One region of the Duganella kummerowiae genome, then DNA from elsewhere that is predicted to be linked to it. Evidence: predicted binding sites of a transcription regulator. Region 1 holds the regulator's gene; each other region holds the start of a gene.
The links. The regulator FNR, encoded in region 1, switches genes on or off when oxygen is low (the NO sensors DNR and NnrR bind a similar motif). The targets are predictions, from matches to a motif close to TTGATNNNNATCAA.

Region 1 (3,514 bases):
GGGTATGGTGCGGGTTTGCCTGCCCGCAGACGGTGTACACCGAGATCTTCCTCTGGATAGAGCGCAAGATCGAAGGCAAGCGCAGCGCCCGCATGGCGCTGGACCGGCAGGGGCCCTCGCTCAACAAATATGCCCGCAAGAGCGCCAAGCACCTGGCCTGGGGCGCGCTGGCGCTGTGGACCGGCTTCACCTTTGTTGGCTACTTCACCCCCATCCACAAGCTGGCGCAGCAAGCCATGACCCTGGACTTCGGTCCCTGGGAATGGTTCTGGGTGCTGTTCTACGGCTTCGCCACCTACGGCAACGCGGGCTGGATGCGCGAGCAGGTGTGCAAGTACATGTGCCCCTACGCGCGCTTCCAGAGCTCGATGTTCGACCAGGACACCCTGATCATCAGCTACGACGCCGCCCGTGGCGAACCGCGCGGCAAGCTGTCGAAAACCGCCAACGGCAACGGCGGCTCCTGCATCGATTGCACCATGTGCGTACAGGTGTGCCCGACCGGGATCGACATCCGCAACGGCCTGCAGTACGAATGCATAGGCTGCGCCGCCTGCGTCGACGCCTGCGACAGCGTGATGGACAAGATCGCCCAGCCGCGCGGCCTGATACGCTACAGCACCGACCGCGCCCTGGCCGAGCACGACGGCGGCACGGCGGCCCAGCTGCGCGCCCACCTGCTGCGCCCGCGCGTGTTGATCTATGGCGGCATCCTGCTGGCCCTGGTGGCCACGGTGGGCACCACGCTGGCGCTGCGCACCCCGCTCAAGCTGGACGTGCTGCGCGACCGCGGCACCCTGGGCCGCGAAGTCGAGGACGGCATGATAGAGAACGTGTACAGGCTGCAGATCATGAACACCAGCGAGCAGGCCCACACCTACCGCATCCGCGTCAGCGGCGTGCCCACCCTGGCCCAGGTGACGGCCGACACCGTGACCGTGGGCGCCACCGAAACCCTGGCCCATCCGATCCGCCTGCGCACCGCGCACGGCGCCGGCCAGCCGGGGTCCAACAAGATCGATATCGAACTGACCGCCGTGGACGATCCATCCCTGCATGTGAAGGAACATGCGGTGTTCATGGTGCCGCGCTGAAGGAGTGATGATGCAAGCCGCAATCCCGAGTCCGAATCCTGCGCCCTGGTGGCGCCACCGCTGGCCCTGGCTGCTGATGGCCGGCCCCTTCATCGTGGCCGTGGCCGCCAGCTACACGGGCTGGCTGGCCTACCAGGGCCAGGATGCGCTGGTGGTGGGCGACTACTACAAGCAGGGCAAGGCCATCAACCAGGACCTGCGGCGCGACCGCGCGGCAGCCGGCCTGGGACTGGCCATGGAAGTGGAATACGATCCCTCGACCAGCGAGCTGCGCGGGCGCATCAGCAGCCGCAGCCAGGCCACCCGGCCGGCCGCCGTGCTGCTGCACCTGTCGCACGCGACCCTGCCGGAAAAGGATATCCGCCTCATGCTCAAGCCCGACGCGGACGGCGCCTTCCACGTGGCGCTGCCCATGCTGGAGCGCAGCCGCTGGGTGGTGCTGGCGGAAGGAGAACAGCGCGACTGGCGCCTGGCCGGCGCCTGGCAGTGGCCGGCGCAGCGTTCGGTGACGCTAAGGGCCGACGCGGAGTAGGTTTTGAACCTGTTTCAAAATCAGGGCCAGGCGCTGGCCAAGGCCGGGGCGGCGAAGACAGTGCGCCTGCACGGCGAGGAGCTGCAACGACGCCATGTTCGGTTTGAAACAGGTTCTATGCGCAGGTCTCGGTGCCGGCCGTGATGGCCTTGAGGGTAGGCAGGTTGAGCAGCTCGATCTCGCGGTTGCTGACCCGCACCAAGCCCTCTTTCTTGAACCTGGACAGCAAACGGCTGATGCTCTCTATGGTCAAGCCCAGGTAGTTGCCGATTTCCTCGCGCGACATGCGCAGCTGGAAGGTGTGCGGCGAATAGCCGCGCGCCTCGTAGCGCGAGGACAGGTTGACCAGGAAGGCGGCAAAGCGCTGGGTGGCCTGCATATTCCCCAGCAACAGCATGACACTTTGCTCGCGCGTGATTTCCTGGCTCATCATGCGATGGAAATGGCGCAGCAGGGTGGGCATGTCGGCCAGCAGCTGCTGCAGACTGCCGAACGGGATTTCGCACACCTCGCTGTCCTCCAGCGCAATGGCGTTGCATAAATGGCGGTCGGCGCTGATGGCGTCCATGCCCAGCAGCTCGCCGGCCATCTGGAAGCCGGTGATCTGCTCCAGCCCCTCCTGGTTGACCTGGTAGGTCTTGAAATGTCCCAGCCGCACCGCATACAGGTTGGCGAAGCCGTCGCCGATACGGAACAGGGTGCCGCCGCGCGCCACCTTGCGGCGGCGGCCGATGATCTGGTCCAGGCGGTCCATGTCGGCCGTGTCCAGGCCCATGGGCAGGCACAGCTGGTGCATGCTGCAGGTGGCGCAGCGCGCGCGCAGCGCATCGATCGAGGTGGCGGGCAGGGTCAGGGGGGGAAGTTCGCGTATCATCCAGGCAGTGTAGCGCATCCGCCCCCATTTGGTGCGATTTCGCACTGAACCATTCAGGTATCCGAGGCTGTGCGACAACGCCCACAGTGCAGTGCCTGCTCCTTGCCAATCCCGCCCATTGCGGGGAAAATCCCTAGCAATATGGCAATTCCTCCGATCGCCCCGACCCCGCTTGCAAGGAAGACATGAAGCCTCTCGGCATCAAAGCCAAGGTCGCGCTGGCCACCAGCATTACCTCCATCCTGATGATCGCCCTCGTTACCGTGGTGCAAATGCAACGGATGCAGGACGACTTCACGCGGGTGCTGTTCGCCCAGCAGACGGCGCTGATCAACCGCACTGCCGAGGAGCTGGACGACAAGCTGCTGATGCTGCTCGACATCATCGCGGTCTCGGCCCGCAACCAGCCGCTGGCCATCGCTGCCGATCCCGAGCGCCTGCGCGACTACTACCGCGACCGCGCCGTGCTGGCCCTGTTCGACGACCTGCTGGTGCTCAACCCGGCCGGCGACGTGATCGCCGATCTGCCGGTGGTGCCGGGCCGCACCCAGGTCAACGCGTCCGACCGCGCCTATTTCAAGAAGGTCATGCAAACCCGCAAGCCCATGATCACCGAACCGGTGATCGGCAAGACCAACAAGCAGCCCATCGTGCAGATGATCGCACCGGTGCTGGACGACAACGGCGAAGTGCGCTGCCTGCTGATGGGCGTACTGCGCCTCTACAAGGACAACCTGCTGGGCCATTTGCGCACCGCCAAGGTGGGCCGCAGCGGCTACTACTTCGCCCTGACCCGCGGCCAGCCCTCGCTGTACGTGCTGCATCCGGACACCAGCCGCCTGCTGCAGCCGCGCCAGCCCAACGCCAATCCGGCCACCACGCGCGCCCTGGATGACGGCTTCGAGGGTTCCATGCTGGGCACCACCAGCAACGGCACCCGCGCCCTGAACAGCTACAAGCAGCTGCAAGCGGTGGACTGGCTGCTGGCCGCCTCGCTGCCCATGGAGGAAGCGT
Region 2 (3,514 bases), on a different contig from region 1:
GCCTGATCATGAGCTAGCCTGAAGGCAGACTCATGTACTAATGTCAGATCTGACCCCGGGGTTACCGGGGTTACCGGGGTTACTGCGGCAGCGGTTTGCCGTCCGGTCCCACGGCCACGGCCGCTTCGAAGATCAGCTGGTCGCCGTCCACGTGGTACATGCCGACCAGTTCGCCCGGGTCGGTCTTGATGTCGGTGTACAGCACACAGGTCTGGGTGTCGGCCGCCCACGCTTCCTGGCCGGAGCGCAGCACCCACATGTTGTCGCCCTTGGCGTACAGCTCGATTTCGACCTCGTCCGCGCCGGACAGCTGCAGGTCCACCCGACGCTGGCATTCCGGCTGGCGCGCCATGGTCAGCTGCACTTCCACTTCATCCTTCCAGAAATACGGCTGCACGCGCCGCACCGTCAGGCTGTGCTGGCCGCCCTTGCCGTCCGCGTAATAGCTGGCGGAATCGTCCACGCAGGCGGTCAGCAGCAGGGGCAGCAGGAGTATCAGGGACTTGCGCATGAGGCATCCATCGGTGGCCGGTATGCCCGCATTATAGCGGCAGGCGGGAATCGTGAAATAATGGCGGCGGGAGGATGACATGCCACGCGATAGCTCGGAAAGCAGGCGGGAATGGCTGCTGCGCCGCCAGTGCGCGCTGACGCCGCGCCAGTTCGTGGCCGCCTACGGCGTGCTGTGCCTGGCCTCGTTCGGCGTGGCCACCGGTTTCATCGTGGCCGGGGTGTGGCAGATCCTGTTCTTTACGGCGCTGGAGATGGCGGCGGTGGCGGCGGCCTTCGTGTATCACGCGCGCCACGCCACCGACCATGAGCGCATCGAGCTGGCCGGCGGCCGTTTGCTGGTGGAGCGCTGCTCGGCCGAGCGGGTCACCCGCATCGAGCTCGATGCACGCCGCACCCGCGTCACGCCGCCGCGCCGCCAGCGCGACCTGATCGCGCTGGAAGCCGGCGGCCGCCGGTTGGCGCTGGGACGGCTGGCGCCGCCCGCGCGCCGGCGCCAGGTCGCGCTGGAACTGCAGCGCGACCTGCGCCTCCATTAGAACCCGTTCCAAAAATGAGCAGGGCTAGGCGCGGCTACGAAGACAGTGCGCCAGCACGGCGAGGAGCCGTAACGACGCCATGGTCATTTTTAAACGGGTTCTTAGAAGCGGTAGCCGACGCCCACGCCCACCAGCAGCGGATCCACCTTGACCGCGCTGGCCTTGGCGCCGCTGATATACACGTCGCTGCGGATCTGCACTTTCTTCACGTCGAAGTTGAGCGACCAGTGCTCGTCGATCTTGTAGTCGACGCCGGCCTGCACGGCCAGGCCCCAGCTCTTGTGTTCCAGTCCGCCCTTACCGCCCAGCAGGTTCACATCGGAGATGTTGGTGTAGTTCACACCGGCGCCCAGGTAGGGCGTGAGCGGCGAGTTCGACACGAAATGGTACTGGGCCAGCAGCGTGGGCGGCAGGTGCTTGAAGGTGCCGATCTTGGCGCCGTCCAGGCTCACGTCGTGCTTCTGCGGATAGGTCAGGATCAGCTCGGCCGCGAAGTTCGGGGTGAAGAAATACGAGATGTCGACTTCGGGGATGGTCTTGCTGCTCACGCCGATGCGGTCGGAGGCGCCGGCGCCGCCCACGGGATCAGACTTGTCGGCCGGATCCAGATGCACAGCGCGCGCACGCACCAGCCACGGCGATTCCTCGGCGGCCGCGTGGCCCGCGATCAAACCCAGGGAGGCAAACAGGATGGCTGCAACAGGCTTCTTCATTTTCACTTCCTTCTCTTTCGTCTAAGTAACGGAAAGAAGTGTATTGATGCTGCTCAGCAAAAACTTTGATGCACATCAAAAGCTCACCGATACGCCGTGCCCTCGTAGTTTTACGGTACCGTCACGGCGCCGCTGCATTGCCAGCTCATGGGCTGAGGGTGAACATGTACTTGAACGGCACCGCCATGGCGCAGGGCTGGCCGGCGCAGCGGCCCGGCGTATACTTGACCAGCAACAGCACCCTGGCCACCATGTCGCCGAACTCCTTGTCGGGCGCTTCCAGGATGGCGGTGCGCTGCGGCGCGCCGTTTTCGTCGACCCAGACCTGGGCCTGCAGCATGCCGCGTCCGCGCATCTGGCCGCCCAGGCGCGACAGCGCGCGCGACAGCTCCACCATGCCGCCCACCGGATAGGGCGGCGCGTCGCCGGCCTGCAGGATGGCGTAGGGCTGCCTGACCAGCTGCTGCTGTTCAGGCGTCAGGTCGGCATAGGATTTATCGGGCGGCACCTGGTAGCCCCGGGCGGCGTCGCTGCGCAGGTTGCTGCCGGTGCGGGGGCTGTCTTCCTTGATGTCGTAGTTGCCCGGCTGCGGCTTGCCCTCCAGCGCCGGCCCGCCCAGCTGGAAGCTGCCGGCGAACTGGCCCTTGAGCACCTGGCCATTGGAATAGGTGATGGCGCCTTCGCCCCACGGCTTGCCGTTGCGCCAGTGGCCGCTGTAGCTGCCGCCCAGGGCATAGCGTATCGTGCCGACGCCATCCGGACCGGCGTTCCAGCCGCCTTCGTAGACGTCGCCATTGTGGCTGTAGAACTTGACCTGGCCCGTGACCCGGCCCTGCTGGAAGCTGCCCACCAGCTTGTCGCCATTGGGCCGCACGATGATGCCCTTGCCATCCAGCTGCCCATCCTTGTAGTCGCCCTGGGCCAGGCTGCCGTCGGCGCGCTGGTAGACCCCGTCGCCATTCGGCAGGCCGCGCTGCAGCGGGCCTTCGTAGCGTTCCGTGTCCTTGCCGTTCAGCGTCCATTGCAGCGCGCCGGGGCCGTCCGCATAGCCATCCTTGCAGGCGCCGTTCCAGCTGGCGCTACGCCCGGCGGCCGGACGCGGATCGGCAATGCGGCAGTCGGCCGGACCGGTGTAGGCGGGTTCCGCGGCCACGGCGTGGGCGGCAAGGGCAAGCAGCAGCAGGGGAAGCGGGCGCATAAGGTCTCTCGTGATTGTAAAGAAAATAATGTTATCACTTGGTGATATCCTTGGGACATGAAAAATTACTTAAGACTGCTGGCGGCCTTGTGGCCGCTGGGCGCCTTGGCCGCGCCGGACCAGGCCGGGGTGGACGTGCAACTGACGCTGGCAGGACCCGATGCGCTGGAAGTGTCCTACCGCCTGCCCCCACAGTGTGCGCAAGTGGATTTCCTCAAGAATGGCAGGGATGGCCGCGAGACCCGCGCCGGCTGGCAGGCGCTGGACCCCGGCTGCGGCAGCGCCGGCGCCGACCGCCTGGAGCGCGGCCCGGCCCAGTGCCCCGCGCTGCGCTTCCGGGTGCCGGCGCAGGTGCGCCAGCCCGGTTACCCGGCCGCCTTCCCGCTCGGGCAGGGCTTGTACGCCCACCTGTCCAACTACGCGCTGGCGGACAGCTGCGGCCCCGCCACCTACCGCTTTGCGGCGCCCGGTGTGGTGGCCGACGGCGCCGCCGTGCGCGGTCACGCCACGGCCGCCAGCGCGGACAGCGCGGCCCTGCTGCTGCAGGCGCCGCT
Region 3 (3,514 bases), on a different contig from region 1:
TACCGCACCCGCTATGCGCCGAGGTCGGTGCCATGACGCGCGTCCGGCAATCCGGCTTCACCCTGGTGGAAGCCGTCGTGGTGATGGTGGTGACCAGCATCCTGGCCGGCATCATGGTGTTGTTCATCCGCCAGCCGGTACAGAACTACGTGGATGCGGTCGGCCGGGCCGAGCTGAGCGACGTGGCCGACCTGGCGTTGCGCCGCATCGCGCGCGAGGTGCGTGGTGCGCTGCCCAACAGCATACGCGTCACCGCGATCAATGGGGTGCTGCTGCTGGAATTCATCCCGACCAAGGCGGGCGGCACCTATCTATCGGTGCAGGATAATCAAAGTAGTGGAAATCCGCTCGACTTCGTCAACCATGGCCTGTCCTTCGATGTGGTCGGCCCCATGCCGGTGGCGCCCTACGCGATCATGGCGGGCGATTCCATCGTGATCTACAACCTGGGGACAGATTTCCAGGACGCCGATGCCTACCAGGGCAATAACCGGGCCCAGGTCGCCCAGGTCAGCGGCAATACGGTGACGTTGCTGAGCAACACCTTCTCGTCGCGTAACATGTCGCCGACCCAGCGCTTTGCCGTGGTCACGCGTCCCGTTACCTATGCCTGGGACCCCACCGCGCGTACCCTGACGCGATACTGGAACTATGGCTACAACCTGGCCCAGGCCATGCCCTCCGGTGGGTCCAGTGCGCTGATGGCCGCGAATGTCACCGCTTGCGTCTTCGACTACACCCAGTTGGCCAACGTGCAGAACGGCCTGCTGGGACTGAGCCTGACCTTGGCCCGCGCCGATAACAACGCCGAGCGGGCCACGCTGGTCCATCAAATCCACGTTGACAACACGCCATGAATCCACTTTTCCGTCCCCGGGTGCATGCGTTGCGGCGGCAGGCCGGGATCGGCATCGTCACCGCGATCTTCCTGCTGGTGGTGCTGGCCGGACTGGGCGTTGCCATCGTCTCCATCACCACCGGACAGCAGAATACCGTGGTGCAGGACCAGCAGGCCGCACGCGCCTACCAGGCCGCGCGCGCCGGGGTGGAGTGGGCGCTGTACCAGGCCCTGCAGGCGCAGTCGAACGCCGATCCGGCGGTCAATCTGGGCTGTCCCGCCACGTATTCGTTCCGCATGCCGTCCGATACCACCTTGTCGGCCTTTACGGTGACGGTGAGCTGCGGCACGCCGGTCAAGCTGGCTGGCGCTACCTATTCGCACTTCCTGATCACCTCCACCGCCTGCAACGAACCGGCCAATGGCGCCTGCCCGAACGCCAGCCGCAGCCCGGATTATGTGCAGCGCGTGGTCCAGGCCCAGCTTTAGATGTGGAAATGTGTGTGTTTTTGCGGTACTGATACGAAATTGCAGCAAAAAACCGTGGTAACTTGAATATAATCAACCATCTAGCGCGTAAACTTCGCGTAATCCACTTCAACCAGATAGCCGGCATGGGTTTCTTCAACAGGACGAAAAAAAAGGACGGCAGCCTCACGCTCACCTTCGGCGGTGACGGCGTGTATGCCGGCCGTGTCGAGCGCGTGCGCGACGCCAAGCCGCTGGTGAAACTGGCGGCCCTGGTGGAGGCCGCGCCGGCGCTGTCGGCCGAAGCGCTGGCGCGGGTCGACAAGGAATTGCGCGCCTCCGCCTTCCGCTGCGGCACCATGCTGGGCGCGCGCGACTACCAGATACTCACGGTGGACGCGCCCAACGTCCCGCCCGATGAGCTGAAGACGGCGGTGCGCTGGCGCCTCAAGGACATGCTGGACTTCCACATCGACGACGCCACCATCGACGTGCTGGACATTCCTGTCGATCCCGGCAACACGGCGCGCGGCCATTCCATGTTCGCGGTGGCGGCCCGCAACAGCGTGGTGCAATCGCGCCAGGACCTGTTTGCCGAAGCCGAGCTGCCTTTGTCCGTGATCGACATCCCCGAGATGGCGCAGCGTAACATCTCCGCGCTGCTGGAGATTCCCGGGCGTGGCCTGGCCATGCTGTCCTTCGATGCCGAGGGCGGCCTGCTGACCGTGACCTACAAGGCAGAGCTGTACCTGACCCGCCGCATCGACGTCACCCTGCAGCAGCTGCTGGAGCCGGACACCGACAAGCAGCACGCCTGCTTCGACAAGATCACCCTGGAGCTGCAGCGCTCCATGGACCACTTCGAGCGCCAGTTCCATTACGTGAGCGTGGCCAAGCTGCTGCTGGCGCCGACCGGCGCCAGCGGCCTGCACGAGCACCTGGCCAGCAACCTGTACATGGCGGTGGAGGCCATGGAATTGGGGGATGTGTTCGACCTGAGCCGGGTGCCGGAACTGCAGCAGGACGAGAGCCGCCAGCAGCGCTTCTTCCTGACCCTGGGCGCCGCCCTGCGGGATGAGGAGGTGCGGCTGTGAGCCAGCAGATCAACCTGTACAACCCGATCTTCCTCAAGCAAAAGAAGGTTTTCACGGCGCTGCCCATGGCGCAGGCGCTGGGCGTGATCGTGCTGGGCGCGCTGGCGGTGGGCTGGTACGCCAGCCACCAGGTGAAGGAACTGGAACAGCGCGCCGCCGCCGGCCGCACCCTGGTGGCGGAGCGCGAGGCGCGCCTGCTCAAGGCCAGGCAACAGTTCGCGCCGCGCCACCTCAACCCGGCGCTGGCCGCCGAAGTGGCGCAGGCCGAACAGGAACTGCACGCGCTCAAGGACGTGGAGCAGGTGCTGCAGGGCGGGGCGCTGGGCAATACGGCCGGCTATGCCGAATACTTCCGCGCGCTGGCGCGCCAGAACGTGAGCGGCCTGTGGCTGACGGGACTGACCATCAGCGGCGCCGGCCATGACATCGGGGTGCAGGGCCGCGCCATGCAGCCGACCCTGATCCCCAGCTACATCGCGCGCCTGACCAGCGAAAAGGTCATGCGCGGCAAGACCTTCGCCAGCCTCGATATCGCCCGGCCCGGCGCGGCGCCCGCCGCTGCGGCCAGCGCGGACGCCGCGCCGCAGGCCGCCAGCGCGCCGTATGTGGAATTCAGCCTGCAGTCGAGCGTGGAAGGGACGGCCAAATGAAGGAGCAATTGCTGAAACTGGCCGCGAAAATCGACGCCCTGACCCTGCGTGAGCGCGGCATGCTGTTTGCCGCCGCCACCGCCATGGTGCTGTTCCTCCTGTATGTGATGGAACTGGAACCCAAGCTGGCGCGCCAGCGCATCCTGCAGGCGGAGCTGAGCCAGCAGCAGAACCAGGTGGCCGGCATCGACGCCGAGGTCGCGCGCATGGCGCAAGGCTTCGTGGCCGATCCCGACGCCGCCACGCGCGCCCGCCTGGATCAGCTGCGCAAGCAGATGAGAAGCTCCAGCGCGGCCCTGATGGCGGTGCAAAAAGGCCTGGTCGCGCCCGAAAAAATCGTGCCGCTGCTGGAGCAGCTGCTGCGCGCCAATGGCAAGCTGAAACTGGTGTCGCTGCGCAGCCTGCCGGTGACCGGCATGAGCGAGGCCACGGCCGGGCAGGGCGCTTTGCCGGCCGGGTCGCCT
Region 4 (3,514 bases), on a different contig from region 1:
CTGGCGGTAGGCGTCCGCAAAGCCGTCCGGGGTGGACACGGCGCCTTCGCGCAAGGTGCAGCCCTCGCGGTCGCCGGTCGCATTGAGCGGGAACAGCACCTCGCTGGTAAAGCGCCCCGCCTCCTCCAGCACCTGGAGCGCCAGGTCTTCATCCACCTGTCCCTGCGCGGACAGGACATCGAACAGGACATACCGCATATGCTTGACGGGGGGCTGGTAGGTGAACATGGCGCTCGCTCGAAAAAGAACTGTGGCGATATTATCAGGTAAACTGATATTTTGGCTAGCCGTTCAATCTTCCAGGTGCGGATAGCGCTGCAGCAGCGCGGCCGTGACGCCATTGGTCCAGCCGAAGCCGTCCTGGGTGGGATACTCGCCGCCACCGCCGCTCTTGCGTTCCTCGACATCGTATTTTTCCAGCAGCTTGCCGGTCTCGCGCCAGGTGCGGTCCACGGTGGCTACCCAGCGCGCGGCGACATCGCGCGCCAGCTCCTTGTGGCCGTAGCGTTCCAGGCCGTCGATGGCGATCCACTGCAGCGGCGCCCAGCCATTGGGCGCGTCCCACTGCTGGCCGGTGCGGACCAGCGTGGTGCGCAGGCCGCCCTCGGCCAGCAGCCGGTTGCGGGTGGTGGCCGCCACCGCCTGCGCCTGGGCCGGCGTGGCGATGCCCACCCACAGCGGGAACAGGGTGGCCGCGCTCAACACTTCCGTGGGCGCGCCCTTGCGGGTGTCGTAGTCGGCATAGCGCTGTTCGCTGGCGAGCCACAGGTACTGCTGTATGGCGGCGGCGCGCTGCTCCCTCGCGCGCCGGAATGCAACGGCGCAGGCGGCGTCCCGGGCGGCGGCGCAGCGCGTTTCGATTTCTTCTTCCAGCTGGTACAAGAGGCTGTTGAGGTCCACCGGCAGCACGGACGTGGTGTGGATGGTGGACAGGCGCTGCGCATCGTCCAGCCAGCGCGACGAGAAATCCCAGCCGCTTTCGGCGGCGGCGCGCAGGTCGCGGTAGACCTCGGACGCGGGACGGCGGCTGTCGCGCGCCGTGGCCAGGTCCGGCCCCAGCGCCTCGTCGCGCGGCGTGTCCCTGGCGTCCCAGTAGCGGTTGAGGATGGCGCCATCCTGCAGCCGCACCACATGCTCGCAGGCGCCCGCGCCCTGCCGCGGCAGGCAGGATGCGCCGCGCATCCAGTAGGCATGCTCGGTCTTGAGCGCCGCCAGCGCATCGTCGGCCGGCTGCAGGCGCGTCATGGCGGCAAAGAACGGCGGCTGCGAGCGGCTCAGGTAGTAGGTGCGCGTGCCGTTCGGGATATGGCCGTAGCGCTGCAGCAGGCTTTTGAAGTCGGTGAGCATGGACGCCACCAGGTCTTCGCGCCGGTCCGCGCGCAGGCCCAGCATGGTGAAGTAGGAATCCCAGTAGTAGATCTCGCGGAAGCGGCCGCCCGGCACCACGTAGGCGGCCGGCAGCGGCAACGCCGACGACCACTTCGGCGGCTCCAGCGGCGGCCGCGCCAGTATCGGCCACAGGGAGGCGATGTGCTGGCGCAGCGTGACCTGGGCTGGTTCCGGCAGGGTGAAGTGGCGCTCGACGAAAGCCTTGAGCTGCGCCGCGCCCTGGGGCCGCTCTTGCCGGTAGCGCGCCAGGATGGCGGCCGGCTCCTCCCTGGCCACCGCATCGGCGAAGGTCTTGGCATCGGGATAGATGTGCGCGGCCTGCACCGCCTCGAACAGGGCGCCGTACACCTCCTGCGGCGGCCGTGGCATATCGGCCGGCGTGACCGCAGGGCTCCCACGCTGCGCGTACCCTGGCCCGGCCGCCACGGCAAGCAGCACGCATATCAGGGCGGCCAGCCGCACGCCGCCGCTCGGCATCTCCCGTATTTTCATTTGCGCTCCATGGTAGCTGTAGGCTAGCGCAGTATAAGCAGGCTGGTGCGCGCACGGCGCGCGTATCGGAACCCGGTGAGCCATCCCACATATTCAAGCGTGCAATTGCCGCAAATTTCCGTGCACGGTTTTTGATCAAGCTCAAATCCGGGAACCCTGCCACTCCTCCCGCGCTCCTACACTGGATACCACGACCAATAAAAGGAGCGCACCATGTACAAGACCATACTCGTGCACGTCGACGGCAGCGCCGGGCTGGCCCCCAGGCTGGAAGTGGCGGCTGCCCTGGCCGCCCGCCATGCCGCCCATCTGGTGGGCAGCGCCGTCACCGGCATCGCGCCGCAGGATTACCTGATGCTCGGCAGTTCTCCCATGGGTGCGCTGCCCGCGGCGGACTACGATCTGCTGCGCGAACATGCGGCGCAGCAGCTGCAGGCCTTCACGGCAGCCATGCAGCGCCTGGGCGTGGCGTCCTGGGAACAGCGCATCATCAATGACGACGCCGAACACGCCCTGCTGCTGCAGTCGGCCTATGCCGACCTGCTGGTGCTCAGTCCCGGCACCCCGCCCGGGGCCCGCGCCCGCCTGACCGCCGGCCTGGCCGGCTATGTCGCCCTGCACTGCACGCGTCCGGTGCTGGTGGTGCCGGACGGCTATGGCAAGCAGCAGGTCGGCAACGTCGCCGTGGTCGGCTGGGACGCCAGCAGCGAAGCCTGCCGCGCGGTCGCCGCCGCCCTGCCTCTGCTGCGAGAGGCCACCTCGGTCAAGGTCGCCGTGATCAACCCGGACTCACTGACGCAAACCCACGGCGAGAGTCCCGGCGCCGACCTGGCCACCTACCTGGCGCGCCACGGCGTACCGGTGGAGGTGGTGCGCGAACACAGCACGCTGGGCGCGGCGCCCGCCCTGCTGGGCCTGGCCCGTGACGTGGGCGCCGACCTGCTGGTGGCGGGCGCTTACGGCCACAGCCGCTACCGCGAGTGGCTGATCGGGGGCGCCACCACCAGCCTGCTGGACGACGCCAGCGTGCCCTTGCTGCTGGCGCACTGACATGGCCGACCTGGAAGGATGCTGGCACCCCGCCATGGCGGTGCCGCCGGACGCCAAGCCGGCTGCCATGCCGGACGCGGGGCGCGAGTCCGCGCCGGCGCCTGCGGCGCATCATGCGCTGGATTACGCGCCGGAACCCGCGGCCTATCATGCGCCCGAACGGGCGCCCGACGCCGGGCTGCCAACCGCCGGCGCGCCCGCCATGCCCGGCTCGGTGCAGTATTGCGCCCAGGGCGACAGCGACGACGACCTTGCCGACCTGTTGTTCAACGCCGCCCTGGCCCGGCTGACGGCCTCGGTCTCGCCGGTGGCCGTGGCCGGGGCCTGGTTCGACTGGGCCGCGCACCTGTTGCTGGCGCCGTCCAAGCAGCTGCAGCTGGCCATGTTCGCGCTCGATGGGGCGGTGCGCTGGCTGGCCTACGCCGGCCACGCCGCGCTGCCGCAGGCGGACGAGCCCGCCCCGGTGATCATCGCGCCGCCATCGGACCGGCGCTTCGCCGACCCGGCCTGGCAGGTGTGGCCGTACAACGCCACGTCGCAAGCCTTCCTGCTGGCGCAGCAATGGTGGCAGTGCGCCACCACC

Region 2: a site for FNR is predicted at 1,828-1,841, ahead of ACLB1G_RS25705 (OmpW/AlkL family protein). Genes of this name have one in related genera too.
Region 3: a site for FNR is predicted at 1,390-1,403, ahead of ACLB1G_RS06455 (agglutinin biogenesis protein MshI). Genes of this name have one in related genera too.
Region 4: a site for FNR is predicted at 2,013-2,026, ahead of ACLB1G_RS06950 (universal stress protein). Genes of this name have one in related genera too.

What each region holds. Positions count from the first base shown of each region.
Region 1 is NZ_JBKFEH010000008.1:719,034-722,547, forward strand. It holds gene ccoG (cytochrome c oxidase accessory protein CcoG) at 1-1,094, shown strand, start outside; gene ACLB1G_RS11050 (FixH family protein) at 1,105-1,626, shown strand; gene fnr (fumarate/nitrate reduction transcriptional regulator Fnr) at 1,742-2,500, opposite strand; gene ACLB1G_RS11060 (response regulator) at 2,686-3,514, shown strand, end outside.
Region 2 is NZ_JBKFEH010000023.1:52,101-55,614, forward strand. It holds gene ACLB1G_RS25690 (methyl-accepting chemotaxis protein) at 1-6, shown strand, start outside; gene ACLB1G_RS25695 (hypothetical protein) at 80-511, opposite strand; gene ACLB1G_RS25700 (DUF2244 domain-containing protein) at 591-1,049, shown strand; gene ACLB1G_RS25705 (OmpW/AlkL family protein) at 1,151-1,762, opposite strand; gene ACLB1G_RS25710 (MORN repeat-containing protein) at 1,908-2,960, opposite strand; gene ACLB1G_RS25715 (hypothetical protein) at 3,018-3,514, shown strand, end outside.
Region 3 is NZ_JBKFEH010000007.1:181,905-185,418, forward strand. It holds gene ACLB1G_RS06440 (type IV pilus modification PilV family protein) at 1-36, shown strand, start outside; gene ACLB1G_RS06445 (prepilin-type N-terminal cleavage/methylation domain-containing protein) at 33-857, shown strand; gene ACLB1G_RS06450 (agglutinin biogenesis protein MshP) at 854-1,327, shown strand; gene ACLB1G_RS06455 (agglutinin biogenesis protein MshI) at 1,453-2,400, shown strand; gene ACLB1G_RS06460 (hypothetical protein) at 2,397-3,050, shown strand; gene ACLB1G_RS06465 (type II secretion system protein M) at 3,047-3,514, shown strand, end outside.
Region 4 is NZ_JBKFEH010000007.1:312,016-315,529, reverse strand. It holds gene ACLB1G_RS06960 (acyl-CoA dehydrogenase family protein) at 1-228, opposite strand, end outside; gene treF (alpha,alpha-trehalase TreF) at 292-1,881, opposite strand; gene ACLB1G_RS06950 (universal stress protein) at 2,095-2,931, shown strand; gene ACLB1G_RS06945 (poly-beta-hydroxybutyrate polymerase N-terminal domain-containing protein) at 2,933-3,514, shown strand, end outside.